Regions from separate parts of the Microbacterium sp. ZW T6_19 genome, predicted to be linked through region 2. Evidence: predicted binding sites of a transcription regulator. Region 2 holds the regulator's gene; the other holds the start of a gene.
The links. The regulator HrcA, encoded in region 2, represses chaperone genes, less so after heat shock. The targets are predictions, from matches to a motif close to TTNGCACTCGNNNNNNNCGAGTGCNAA.
Positions count from the first base shown of each region.

Region 1 (6,727 bases), on a different contig from region 2:
CGTCGATCGACGCGGCGCTGACGGAGGCGGGCGTCGCTCTCGACGACCTCGACGCCGTGGCCGTCACGAGCGGACCCGGCCTCGCCGGCGCCCTGATGGTCGGGGTCGGCGCCGCGAAGGGCCTCGCCGTCTCGATCGACAAGCCCCTGTACGCCGTGAATCATCTGGTCGGGCACATCGCCGCAGACATCCTCACTCCTGATGCCGAGCCGCTCGAGTATCCGACGATCGCGCTGCTCGTTTCCGGCGGGCACACGTCGTTGCTGCATGTGCGAGATCTCACGACCGATGTCGAGCTGCTCGGTGAGACCGTCGACGACGCGGCCGGCGAGGCGTTCGACAAGGTCGCGCGGCTTCTCTCCCTGCCCTACCCCGGCGGGCCCGAGATCGACCGGGCGGCGCTCGACGGCGACCCGAAGGCGATCCGCTTCCCTCGTGGCCTGTCGAAGGCGTCGGACCTCGCGAAGCACCGCTACGACTTCTCGTTCTCGGGTCTCAAGACCGCGGTCGCACGATGGATCGAGCGATGCGATGCCGAGGGCATCGACGTGCCGGTGGCCGATGTCGCCGCGAGCTTCCGTGAAGCCGTAGTGGATGTGCTCGTGACGAAGGCGCTGGCCGCCTGCGAGGACCTCGGTGTTCCACGCTTGCTGCTCGGCGGGGGAGTGATCGCCAACCGCCGCCTGCGCGAGGTCGCGCTGGCCCGCGCCGAGGCCGCCGGGGTGACCGTGCGCATCCCCCCTCTGTCGCTCTGTACCGACAACGGAGCCATGATCGCGGCCCTCGCCGCCGAGTTGATCTCATCGGGGCGTCGTCCCTCGACGCTCTCGTTCGGGGCGGACTCGACGCTGCCCGTGACCGAGATCCAGGTGGCCGAGCGATCATGACCATGTCCGACGACGGGCTGCACGCCAGCATCGACAAACCCAGCGGCGAGGTCGAACGCCCCGCCGGGGCCGCGCGGCTGCCCGGCGCTCGTCGGGAGGGTTACACGAAGCTCCCCACCGGGCCGGTCGGCATCGAGCCGGTGGTCGCGACCGGCCCCCACCTCGAAGCGGATGACGGCGACGAGGAATGGTCGCCGAGCGACGCTCCCGCACGGGCCGACGACGCGCGCCTCGCGCCGTGGGCGCTGCTGGCGTCGATCGTCGCACTGTGCGCCTCGTTCTTCGTCGGATGGGGGGTCCCTGTGGCGATCGTCGCGGTGATCGCGGCGATCATGTCACTGCGACGCCCCCTCGAGAACCACGCGATGGCGCGCTGGGCGCTCGTGCTGGGCCTCACCGCCACCGCCTACAGCCTGGGCTGGCTGGTCTGGGCCGGTCTGCAGTTCGAGCGGTTCGGCTGAGCGGATGCCGGACGCCGAGGCCATCGTCGAGCTGCGCTCGCTGCAGGAGCGCGCGTACGGTCGTGGCGGAGGTCTGTCCGATGCGGATGCCGCACGGTTGAGGGAACTGGAGGGGTTGCCGGCTGTCGAGCGAGGGAGTGCGACGGCTGAGGAGCCCCGGGTCGTTGAGCGAGGGAGCGAAGCGACCGAGACGAAACGCGGTTCTTTGCATCGATTTCAGGGCACGGGCGATTCGTCTCCGTCCGGTCGCTCGACGACCGAGGCGCGCTCGACGCCCCGGCTGCGAAGTGGCCTTCGTGCCCGAGGCGCGGCGTTGGCAGCCTTGATCGTCGCCATCCTCGTCGGCGTGCTGGTCGGATGGGCGCTGTTCTCTCCGCGCGCGTCGCAGGCGGTTCCGTTGAGTGCGGAGCAGCAGTCCTGGCAGAACGAGATACTCGTGTCCGCGGTCTACGACTCGGGCTCCCTGCGCCCGATCGCCGAGGAGGACGGCACGATCGTGTGGTTCGCGACACGCGACGGCGGAGACATCGTCTGCGCGATCATCAGTGACGGTGAGACGACCGCACCCGCCTGCCGTGAGCGGGATGTGGCGATCATGCGAGGCCTCCAGACCAGCCTGAGGCGAGAGGTCGATGGCGGAGAGGGGCTGGTCGAGGCGCAGATCCTGTTCGACGCCGAAGGCGATCCGGCGGCGCTGACCTCGCATTCGCTGATCACGAGGAGTTCCGATGACGCCGATTCCTGAGCCCGACGAGCTGCGCGCGCTGCAGCACAAGGCCTATGGCCGAGGAGGCGGACTGACGGATGCCGAGGCGGCGCGTCTGCGTGAGCTGGAGCAGCCTGAGCCTCCGCGAGTCGACTCGCCCGATGCGCACTCGAGGCCCGACCCTCGTTCATCGACCGACGAGCTCCCGGCGGTTGAGCGTGGGAGCGAAGCGACCGAGGCGAAACACGTTCTCATCTCTCGGCCTCAGGGAACAGACGTCTCGTCTCGGCTCTTCGACTCGACTGCGGCGCGCTCGACGACCGACGCTCGCGAGGCAGCCGAGGAGCCATCGGAATCCACGTCTCGCGGCGCTCGCCCGACGACCGAAGAACTCTCCTGGCGCCCGACCCTCCGCCGTCACTGGAAGGCCGTGGCCGCGGCATCCGCTCTTCTGCTCATCTTCGGGCTCGGGGCAGGCTGGGCGCTGTTCGCACCCCGCGTGCGTGATGCCGTCGCCCTGACGGAAGACGAGGTGCAGCACAAGCTCGAACTCGACGAGAAGTACGAGTTCGATGAGGGCACGTTGCGCGCGGTCGCGCGAGACGACGATGCGCTGGTGTGGTTCGGCACACAGAGCGACGGCGATCAGAACTGCCTCGTGCTCGAGGCCGCCGGACAGAGTCAGATCGGATGCGCGCGGGCCGACGACGTCAACCTCGCCTACGGCCTGAACGCCACCATCTCCCTCCCGCCAGAGGAGGACGCGGCCGAGGGCGATTTCGGAGCCTCGATCAACGCCTACGGGATGCTCTCGACCGCGGGAGAGCCTATGGTCGCCATCCAGCGCTGGGACAACGACGCCTCGATGCTCGACCAGTTCGAGGGGGACGAGCGCACGCGCGCGCAGGCGCTCATCGACGAAGGGTACCTCGCGGGCGTCTCGCTCGTCGGGTACGTCCGCGAGCAGCCGGCCTGGATCGCCTACCGCTTCACGGACTCCGACCAGAACGAGCGCTGCCTCATCGTCGACGCACTCGGTGCGACCGCCTGCGGCCTCGATTCCGACACCCTCCAAGACGGGCTCACCCTCACGGCCGAAGACGAGAACGGGCGCATCGAAGTGTCCGCACAGTTCACGAACTGGGGAACGCCCTATCTGACGATCACCGAGAACGCCGGCGGCGCGTCGACGATCGTGATCGATACCGAGACCGGCGACCCGATCGAGGTGACAGACCCCGACGGATGACCTACGACGCGGCGGGCACCCGATCGGCGAGGATCGCGAGCCTCCGGGAGCCCACGCGCGTGAGGATGAGCGTCGCCGTCTCGGCGCCCTTGAGGGTGAGCTTCTTGCGGAACGCCGCCGGATCGACATCCATGCCGCGCTTCTTGATCTCGATCGTGCCGATGTCGTGGCGCTTGAGCGCGTCGCTGATCGCCTTTGGATTCGCCGGCATCGTCTCGCGTACACGGAAGGACTGCACGAAGGGGCTCGTGAACGCGGCATCCGACGTGAGATAGGCGATGTGCTCGTCGAGCATGCCCGCGTCGAGGCTCCGGGCGACGTCGCCGATCAGGCGGGCGCGGATCACGGCTCCGTCGGGCTCGTGCAGGTACGCGCCGAGCTCGCGTACAGGTGCGTCGTCGGCGTCGGCGCCAGAGGTGAGTTCGTACGAGCGGTCGCCCCGGATGACCAGGGCGGAGCGACGGATGCCGGGGCGCGCGAGGACGCCCGTCCAGACGACGAGCTCGACCACGCTGCCATCGGCGCTCACCCACTGAGCTTCGCAGTCGGCGGGGAGCGCATCGCGGTCGTGCGCGGGGCCGAGTTTGATGCCGGTCGGAACCTGCGAGGCCACGTCGAACGCCCAGTCGAGCGAGGGGGAGTAGTCGTCGGCTGAGACGCGACGAGTCTCGCTGTGCCCCGAGGTGCGGCGGGCCGGATCCATCCAGATCGCTCGAGCACCGCTCTGTGCCGCGCGCTTCCCTCGGTCTTGTGCGCCTGCCTCGGCGGAATCCGGAGAATCCGACCGAGGGAGGGGAACATCTCCGAGCGCGGCGTACGCGTCTTCGGCCGTGCCGTGACGCACCTCCGAGTCGAACGGGGCGAGGTTGTAGGCGGCGATGGCCGCGGTGACCTCGTCGGCGTCGACGGCGAGCACCTCGAGGCCCGCCCCCGCGAACGCGAGCGCATCTCCTCCGATGCCGCACCCGAGGTCGGCCACCGCCGTGATGCCGGCCGCGCGGAGTCGCTGGGCGTGGCGGGCGCCGACTCCGAGCCTCGTGGCCTGCTCGAGGCCCGCGCGGGTGAACAGCATCCGCTGGGCGAACTCGCCGAACTTCGCGGTCGCCTTCGCGCGCAGATGCGCCTGACCGACGACCGCCGACACCAGATCAGGCGAGTGCCCGGCGGCGCGAAGCCGCGACACCGCTTTCGCGACCTCGCCCGTCGACTCGATCGGGCCCAGGGCGTCGAGCAGCTCCAGACCGTCGGGGGTGAGCAGGGCGCGCAGCTCGGACATCTCCACCTGCTCAGCTTAGGCGGCGGGTGGCTGGCACTCGCATTGCGTGAGTGCCAGCCGACCGCCTAGACTGGATTAGCACTCTCGGGTTGAGAGTGCGAACGAGTCTTTCGTGTCATCGTCAAGAAAGAAGAGGTAGACCGTGTCGGTTTCCATCAAGCCGCTCGAGGACCGCATCGTCATCAAGCAGGTCGAGGCCGAGCAGACCACCGCGAGTGGCCTGGTCATCCCTGACACCGCCAAGGAGAAGCCCCAGGAGGGCGAGGTCGTGGCCGTGGGCCCCGGCCGCATCGATGACAATGGCAACCGCGTCCCGCTCGACGTCGCCGTGGGCGACCGTGTGCTCTACAGCAAGTACGGCGGCACCGAGGTGAAGTTCGGCGCAGACGAGTTCCTCGTCCTGTCGGCTCGCGACGTGCTGGCTGTCGTCGTCCGCTGATACGGCGTACAAGACGAGAAGGCTCGGATGCTTCGGCATCCGAGCCTTCTTCGTTGCCCGGGCATAGGGTTGCGTGGTGACCTCAGAAGCGACCAGCGCCACCCGGACCACGGGGGCACTGTACGCGATCGCCGCATACCTCCTCTGGGGTCTGCTGCCGCTGTACTTCCTGCTTCTGACGCCGACCGGACCCTGGGAGCTCGTCGCATGGCGAGTCGTGCTCTCGCTGGTGTTCTGCGTGGTCCTGCTCACGGTCACCCGCGGGTGGAAGGCGCTCGGCGCGATCATCCGCCGGCCCCAGCTTCTCGCCCTCACCGCGCTCGCGGGCGTGCTGATCTACGTGAACTGGCAAGTCTTCGTGATCGGTACTCTCAACGATCAGGTCGTCGAGACGAGTCTCGGTTACTTCATCAACCCGATCACCACCGTGCTCCTCGGCGTGTTCGTGCTGCGTGAGCGCATACGGGTCGCACAGTGGGTCGCGATCGGCATCGCCGCTATAGCCGTCGTGGTGATCATCGTCGTCTACGGGTCGTTTCCGTGGATCGCCCTGTCGCTCACGGCGTCGTTCGGGGTGTACGGGTTGATCAAGAAGAAGATCGGACCAGCGGTGGATGCCGTCAGCGGGCTGACCCTCGAGTCCTTCTGGCTGATCCCGATCGCCGTCGTGCAGCTCATTCTCGTCGCCACCACGCCTGAGGGCATCACGATGGGGCAGAACGGCGCCTGGCACGCCGTGCTCCTCGCGTTCGCGGGCGTCGCCACCGCGGTTCCGCTGCTGCTGTTCGCGGCAGGCACCCGTCGGATCGATCTCACCCTGATCGGGATGATCCAGTTCATCACCCCGATCATGCAGTTCCTGCTCGGCGTCGTCGTGCTCGGCGAAGCCATGCCGCCCGCTCGCTGGGCCGGATTCACCCTCGTGTGGATCGCGATCGCCGTATTCGTGGTCGACATGCTGCTCGCCTCTCGCCGCGGACGCCGAGTGGAACGCCCCGAACTCGTCTGATTCCGGGACGCACATCGTGTGAAACCCGGTACCGGATCGTTAACGCACCGAAACACTTGCGACCCCTGCGCGCGCACCTCGCGTTCTAGGGTTAGAGCACCCGATCGTGGTCACGATCCACGCTCAGTTACGCAAGGGAGCATCATGAACGTACTGAAGGGCTCGCGCACAGCGAAGGTCCTCGCCGGCATCGCGCTGGTCAGCGCATCCGCACTCGTCATGTCGGGCTGCGCGAGCAGCACGCCGTCCGATTCCGGTGACGATGGCGGCAAGCCCGCCACCGACCTCACCCTCAAGCTGGGATCGCTGCTTCCGCAGACCGGATCGCTCGCCTTCCTCGGCCCGCCCATGGAGTCCGGTGTCGGACTCGCAGTGCAGGAGATCAACGACGCCAAGGCCGGTATCACGATCGACCTGACGGCCGAAGACGAGGGCGACACCGACACCAAGGCGTACGAGACCTCGATCACCAAGCTCCAGGGCGCAGGCGTGTCGGCGATCGTCGGCGCCGCGGCATCCGGCGTCTCCAAGCTGATCCTCGACGGCAATGTCGCCGCGGGCATCCTGCAGATCTCGGCGTCGAACACCTCGCCCGACTTCACCAGCTGGGACGACAAGGGCCTCTACTTCCGCACCGCCCCCAGCGACCTGCTTCAGGGCGAGGTCCTCGGCAACCTGATCGCCGAGGACGGCCACAAAA
Region 1 covers NZ_JBJDRH010000012.1:73,705-80,431, reverse strand. Annotated here, with positions in the region: gene tsaD (tRNA (adenosine(37)-N6)-threonylcarbamoyltransferase complex transferase subunit TsaD) at 1-887, shown strand, start outside; gene ACI3KT_RS16265 (hypothetical protein) at 884-1,348, shown strand; gene ACI3KT_RS16260 (hypothetical protein) at 1,662-2,093, shown strand; gene ACI3KT_RS16255 (hypothetical protein) at 2,077-3,303, shown strand; gene ACI3KT_RS16250 (THUMP-like domain-containing protein) at 3,305-4,585, opposite strand; gene groES (co-chaperone GroES) at 4,722-5,018, shown strand; gene rarD (EamA family transporter RarD) at 5,095-6,027, shown strand; gene ACI3KT_RS16235 (ABC transporter substrate-binding protein) at 6,172-6,727, shown strand, end outside.
Region 1: groES (co-chaperone GroES) is a predicted target of HrcA. The motif match lies at 4,610-4,636, and genes of this name have one in related genera.

Region 2 (6,727 bases):
GGCGACACGGTCACCACCGCTCGCAAGCCGGCATCCGTCGCGCTGGCCGGATACACCGATCCCAAACCCATGGTCTTCTCGGGCATCTACCCGATCGACGGCAGCGACTACGCCGAGCTCCGCGAGGCGCTCGACAAGCTCAAGCTCTCCGACGCCTCGCTGCAGTACGAGCCGGAGACGTCGGTTGCTCTCGGTTTCGGATTCCGCTGCGGCTTCCTCGGACTGCTGCACCTCGAGATCATCACCGAGCGCCTCTCGCGCGAGTTCGGCCTCGACCTCATCACCACCGCCCCCAGCGTGATCTACGAGGTGCTCACGAGCGACACGGGCGAGACCGTCACCGTCACGAACCCGAGCGAGTACCCGGACGGGCGCATCGGCTCGGTCTCGGAGCCGATGGTCAAGACGGCGATCCTCCTGCCGAAGGACTACGTCGGCACCGTGATGGAGCTGTGCCAGTCGCGCCGAGGCACCCTCCTGGGCATGGAGTACTTCTCCGAGGAGCGCGTCGAGCTGCGCTACAACATGCCGCTCGGTGAGATCGTGTTCGACTTCTTCGATCAGCTGAAGTCGAAGACGCAGGGCTACGCCTCGCTCGATTACGAGCCCTCGGGTCAGCAGGAGGCCGACCTGGTCAAGGTCGACATCCTGCTGCAGGGCGAGAAGGTCGACGCGTTCAGCTCGATCGTCCACCGTGACAAGGCGTACGCCTACGGCACGATGATGGCCGAGCGGCTGCGCAAGCTCATTCCCCGCCAGCAGTTCGAGGTGCCGATCCAGGCCGCGATCGGCGCGCGCATCATCGCGCGCGAGACCATCCGTGCGATCCGCAAGGACGTGCTCGCCAAGTGCTACGGCGGTGACATCACCCGAAAGCGCAAACTCCTCGAGAAGCAGAAGGAGGGCAAGAAGCGCATGAAGATGGTCGGCCGCGTCGAGGTCCCCCAGGAGGCGTTCATCGCCGCTCTCTCCGGAGACGTCGAGGGCAAGGACAAGAAGTAGGCGAGCCACCCCGGGTCCCCGAGCTCATCGAAGGGCGGCGCGTGGGGGTGATCGCTCAGGAAAGCCGAAGTAGGGTGGAGATCATGCGGCGCGGGACTTTCCGAGACGACACGGTGGACTATGCGGCCGTGGGTGCAACCCATGCCCCTGATCTGATGCAGTATCCGCCCGAGCGCAGCATCCCTGCAGAGCAGTCGTGGCGGATCGGCAGCGGGGCTGAGCGGTTCCAGACGGCCGGTGAGTCGTTGCTGTCGTGGACGGCGCAGCGCGCGGCGGGGCTCAGCATCGAAGACGTGCGCCCGGCATCCGGTCCCGCGTATGCGGGGGTGAGCTTCGACGCCGAGGGCAACCCGATCGCTCCGAGCCGTCGAGACGTGGAGCAGCGCTTCGACGCCGAGGGCACTCCGTTCGTCGGGCCCGGCATGACCCTGAAGCTGCACGGCCACGTCTCCGGCATGCGGGCCGACGCCGAACTGCGCGTGATCTCGGTCACGGAGGAGAAGCGGCGGATCGGCTTCGTCCTGGGAACCGTCGGAGGATCGGTGGTCAGCGGCGAGGAGTCCTTCGACATCGACTGGCGCGAGGACAACGACGAGGTGTGGTTCACCGTCCGCGCGTTCGACGCCCCGAACTCCTTGCTGTACCGGCTGCTGCCCGCTCTGGTGAGGCGGCGTCGCAAGGAGCTGTTCGCCCGCTACCTGCGGGCGATCTCGCCGCTGTACGCGACCCCCGTGTGATGGCGGGCCCGCTCCCTCTCGGCGATCCGGCCCCCGCAGACGGCAGACTGCCGTCGGATCTTCCGATCGATCCTGCCGTGCCGTTCTCGGCCTATCTGCACGTGCCCTTCTGCCGGGTGCGCTGCGGATACTGCGACTTCAACACCTACACGTCAGGTGAACTGCGCGGGGCGAAGCAGGAGGACTACGCGTCCACTCTGATCTCCGAGATCGCGATCGCGGAGCGTGTGCTCGCCGATGTCGGCGCCCTGCGACCGATGGACACGGTCTTCTTCGGCGGCGGCACGCCCACGCTGCTGCCCGCCGGCGATCTGGCGCGGATGCTGGATGCTGCGGCATCCGCCTTCGGCCTCGTCGACGGGGCCGAGGTGACCGTCGAGGCGAACCCCGACACGGTGACCCCCGAGGTGGTCCGCACCCTGGCGGATGCCGGCGTGACGCGGTTGTCGGTGGGCATGCAGTCGGCGGTCCCGCACGTCCTCGCCGCGCTCGACCGCACGCATCGTCCTGAGAACGTGGACACGGCCGTCGCTGCAGCGAAGGACGCCGGTCTCGCCGTCAGCGTGGATCTGATCTACGGCGCCCCCGGCGAGTCGCTCGGCGACTGGGAGCGGTCGCTGGACGCGGCGCTCGCGCTCGACTCCGACCACATCTCCGCCTACGCGCTGATCATCGAAGACGGTACCAAACTGGCGCGGCAGATCCGCCGGGGCGACGTGCCGACGCCCGATGACGATCTCCAGGCCGACATGTACGAGCTCGCCGACTCCCGGCTCGCCGCAGCCGGCTTCGAATGGTACGAGGTGAGCAACTGGGCGCGCCCTTCGACGACCTCGGGGACCCAGCACGACAATCGTTCCCGTCACAACCTGGCCTACTGGCGGGGGAGCGACTGGTGGGGTTTCGGGCCGGGCGCCCACAGTCACGTCGCGGGGCTCCGCTGGTGGAACGTCAAGCACCCGGCGGCCTATGCGCAGCGTCTCGCCGCTTTCGAGTCTCCGGCCGCGGGCACCGAGCGTCCGGATGACGAGGCTCGGATGCTGGAGCGGGTGCTGCTGCTGAGCCGGCTCGCCGAGGGCATCGCGGTCGCCGATCTGCCCGCGGCGAACCGCGCTCGGGTCGCCGGGCTGATCGCCGACGGTCTGGTCGACCCGGCAGCCGCGGTGCACGGCAGAGTGCGCCTGACCCTGCGGGGTCGACTTCTCGCAGACGCCGTGGTGCGCGAGCTGACCGACTAGGGGAGCAGGTCCATGGCGGTCGTCCGCCGCTGGGGGACCGTGGTGCTGATGGTGTCGAAGAGCCGTGTCAGCCGATCGGGGCCGTACACGGGCCAGCCGGGGTCTCCCGTCTTCACGAACGAGATCCACGACGCGTGCATCTCGGTCGCGAGCTCGCGAGGAGCATCTGGGCCCGCCAGCCGCTGCGCTTCCTCGTCGGCGAGCCGGTCGAAGACGAAGCCGAGTTCGAGGGCATGCGCCGCACGCAGATCGCGCACAGGGCTCCGCCACGCGAACTCGTACACGTGGGTCGGAGCCGTGCGCGCGCGGGCGACGCGGCTGAGCGGCGCGCGCAGCATGATGTCGGTCGCGAGCTGACCGAAGATCTCCCCGGTGGACGCGCCAGGGAACTCCGCCCGATAGGCCGCGACGGCGCGCCGGGGGATGCGCAGGGCCAGGCATGCCAGCAGCAGCTTCACTGGACGGATGGCGGCGAGCGCTGCGGGAGCGAACCACAGTCGGTACTCGTCGGTGTTGCTGCCGATCAGCAGAGGCGTGTCGATCTCGCCCAGCACCTCGTGCGGCGAATGGGGCAGGCTCTCCGGATCGATCGCGAACTGGAAGCCTGGGGCTCCACCGAGAGGCGACGAGCCGGCGGCCTGGTCGCGACGCGCTTCCAGCAGCTGATCCGGTGCGACGCCGGCGAAGGAACGGCGGTCGGCGGCGATCCCGAGACGCTTGGCCAATTGCGCGGTGACGCGACCTGCTCGGCCGGCGCTCTGCGCCTCGAGCGGACCCGACTCGATGATCGCGCGTGCGATCAGGGCGCGCGAAGAGGGGCGTGCGAGCAGGCCCGCCACGATGGCGCCTCCGGCCGATTCGCCCATCGCGGTGATCTGCCCGGGGTCACCGCCGAAGGCGCCGATCTCCGCATGCACCCACTCCAGAGCGGCTGCGGCATCCTGCAGCCCGAGGTTGCGGGGTGCGCCTTCGAGGACCGAGAAGCCTTCGGAGCCCAGGCGGTAGTTGATCGACACGAAGACGATGCCGGCGCGCGCGAACGCCTCGCCGTCGTACAGCGGGATGGCGGATGCGCCCCGCTCCAGCGCGCCGCCGTGGATCCACAGCAGCACCGGAGCAGCCGACGCATCGGTCGGCGCCCACACGTTCGCGGTGAGGATCTCGTCGCCTTCGATGCGCACGGACCCGAGCAGCTCGCCGATCGCGCCGGGGTAGGGGAGCTGCGGCGAGGTCGCCCCGAATGCCGTGGCGTCCCGTTCGTCCTTCCACGACTGCACGGGTTGAGGCGCGCGGAATCGGTTGTCGCCGAACGGCGCGGCCGCGTACGGGATGCCGAGGAAGCGGCGGATGCCCGCCTCGGCCGTTCCCCGGACCGCGCCGGATGAGAGGGAGACTGTGCACGGCGCTGGCATGAGCGCCATCCTAAGGTGTACGCGTTAGGATTGGCACTCTAGGTGTCAGAGTGCCAGACGGGAGGGATGCGATGGTCAGTGAACGAGGCCTTCAGGTGCTCCGGGCGATCGTGCAGGACTACGTCGAGACGCACGAACCCGTCGGCAGCCGTTCGATCGTGAATCGATATTCCTTCGGAGTCTCCGCGGCGACGATCCGCAACGACATGGCGCTGCTCGAAGACGAGGAGCTGATCACCGCACCGCACACGTCCTCCGGGCGTGTGCCCACGGACAAGGGCTACCGCGTCTTCGTCAACCACCTGGCACAGCTGCGCCCGCTCACGGTGGCGCAGCGTACCGCGATCGAGTCCTTCCTCACGGACCCCGCCGATCTCGACGACCTGATGGCCCGCACCGTTCGTGTGCTCACCCAGCTCACCGGCCAGGTGGCGCTCGCGCAGTATCCCTCCTTCGCGCGGGCCCACGTCACGCACCTCGAACTGGTGCTGCTCGCTCCGAACCGCATGCTGATCGTTCTGGTGACCGACGCCGGCGGGGTCTCGCAGCGGGTCACGGCGTTGCCGGAGATGGTGGACGAGTCGGATCTGGCCGTGCTGCGCGCGCGTCTGTCGGCCATGATCACGGGGCGGGCGGTGAGCGAGGCCGCCGAGCGTCTGCAAGGGCTCCTCGACGACGACATGACGAAGGACGCCGTGCTGCGCACACTGTCGAGCGTCGTGATCGATGAGCTGGGGGAGTTCCGTCAGGAGCGGCTGGTGATGGCAGGAGCGGCGACGCTCGCCCGCCGCGGGCAGGACTTCCGCGGCAGCATCCATCCTCTCCTCGAGGCGATCGAGGAGCAGGTGACGCTCCTGAGACTGATGAGCGAGATGGAGGCCGATGCCCATGGGCTGTCGGCCAGCATCGGCACCGAGAACGCGCCGTTCGGACTCGGTGAGGCGTCGATCGTGGCCAGCGACTACGCCGCCCCCGGCGGCACGGCGCGGGTCGGCGTGATGGGGCCCACGCGCATGGACTATCCGAGCAACCTCGCGGCGGCACGGGCCGTGGCCCGCTATCTGTCGCGGATGCTCGACGAAGACGAGGCGGGCCGCTGACGCGGCGCGCACGAAGACACACGCAGAAAGGCGATCGTGGCGGACCACTATGAGGTTCTCGGGGTGTCCCGGGACGCTTCCCTCGATGAGATCAAGAAGGCCTATCGGCGGCTCGCGCGTCAGCTGCACCCCGATGTGAACCCGGGCGATGACGCGGCAGAGCAGTTCAAGCTCGTCACGCACGCCTATGACGTGCTGAGCGACGAGGACTCGCGCCGACGCTACGACATGGGCGGCGGTGATGGGGCCTCGGCGAACTTCGGCGGGTTCGGCGGATTCGGCGACATCTTCGAGACGTTCTTCGGAGCATCACAGGGCGGCGGACGCGCCCGGCCGCGATCGCGTCGCGAGCGCGGCCAGGACGCGCTGGTGCGCGTGACCCTCGAACTCGACGACGTCGTCTTCGGCGCTCATCGCGACATCGAGGTCGACACGGCAGTGCTCTGCGAGACGTGTCAGGGATCGTGCTGCCAGGAGGGCACCTCGCCCGTCACCTGCGACATCTGCGGCGGCTCGGGCCACGTCCAGCGGCAGGTTCGGAGTCTTCTGGGCAACGTCGTCACCTCCCAGCCCTGCGGTTCCTGCGAGGGCTACGGAACGACGATCCCGTACCCCTGCGGCACCTGTGCAGGGCAGGGTCGTGTGCGTTCGCGCCGCACGGTGTCGCTCGACATCCCGGCCGGCGTCGAGACGGGGCTGCGGCTGCAGCTCCCGGGCTCCGGCGAGGTCGGCAAGGCCGGCGGCCCCAACGGTGACCTCTACGTCGAGGTGACCGTGAACCCCCACCCCGCGTTCAGCCGCGACGGCGACGATCTGCTGGCGACGCTCGAGGTGTCGATGACCGATGCGATCCTCGGCACCGAGACCACGATTCAGGGTCTCGACGGCGAGGTCGACCTCGAGATCCGCTCCGGAGTGCAATCCGGCGACGTGCTCACGATCAAGGGCCGCGGCATCACCCCCCTGCGCGGCACGCAGCGCGGCGATCTCCGCGTCGGTGTGCAGGTCGTCACGCCGACCAGGATCGACGCTGCGCAGCGCAAGCTCATCGAGGACTTCGCGAAGAAGACGAAGGCGCCCGCCCCTCAGCTGGCGCAGTTCCAGCAGGGGCTGTTCTCGAAGCTCCGCGACCGCTTCCGTTCGCACTGACGATGACGCTGCACTTCCTGGTCGAGTCGTCGACCGACTCCGATGCCGGCGACATCGTGTCGCTGACAGGCGCCGAGGCCAAGCACGCC
Region 2 covers NZ_JBJDRH010000007.1:233,343-240,069, forward strand. Annotated here, with positions in the region: gene lepA (translation elongation factor 4) at 1-1,002, shown strand, start outside; gene ACI3KT_RS12815 (DUF1990 family protein) at 1,086-1,739, shown strand; gene hemW (radical SAM family heme chaperone HemW) at 1,739-2,977, shown strand; gene ACI3KT_RS12825 (carboxylesterase/lipase family protein) at 2,974-4,389, opposite strand; gene hrcA (heat-inducible transcriptional repressor HrcA) at 4,461-5,489, shown strand; gene dnaJ (molecular chaperone DnaJ) at 5,526-6,638, shown strand; gene ACI3KT_RS12840 (16S rRNA (uracil(1498)-N(3))-methyltransferase) at 6,641-6,727, shown strand, end outside.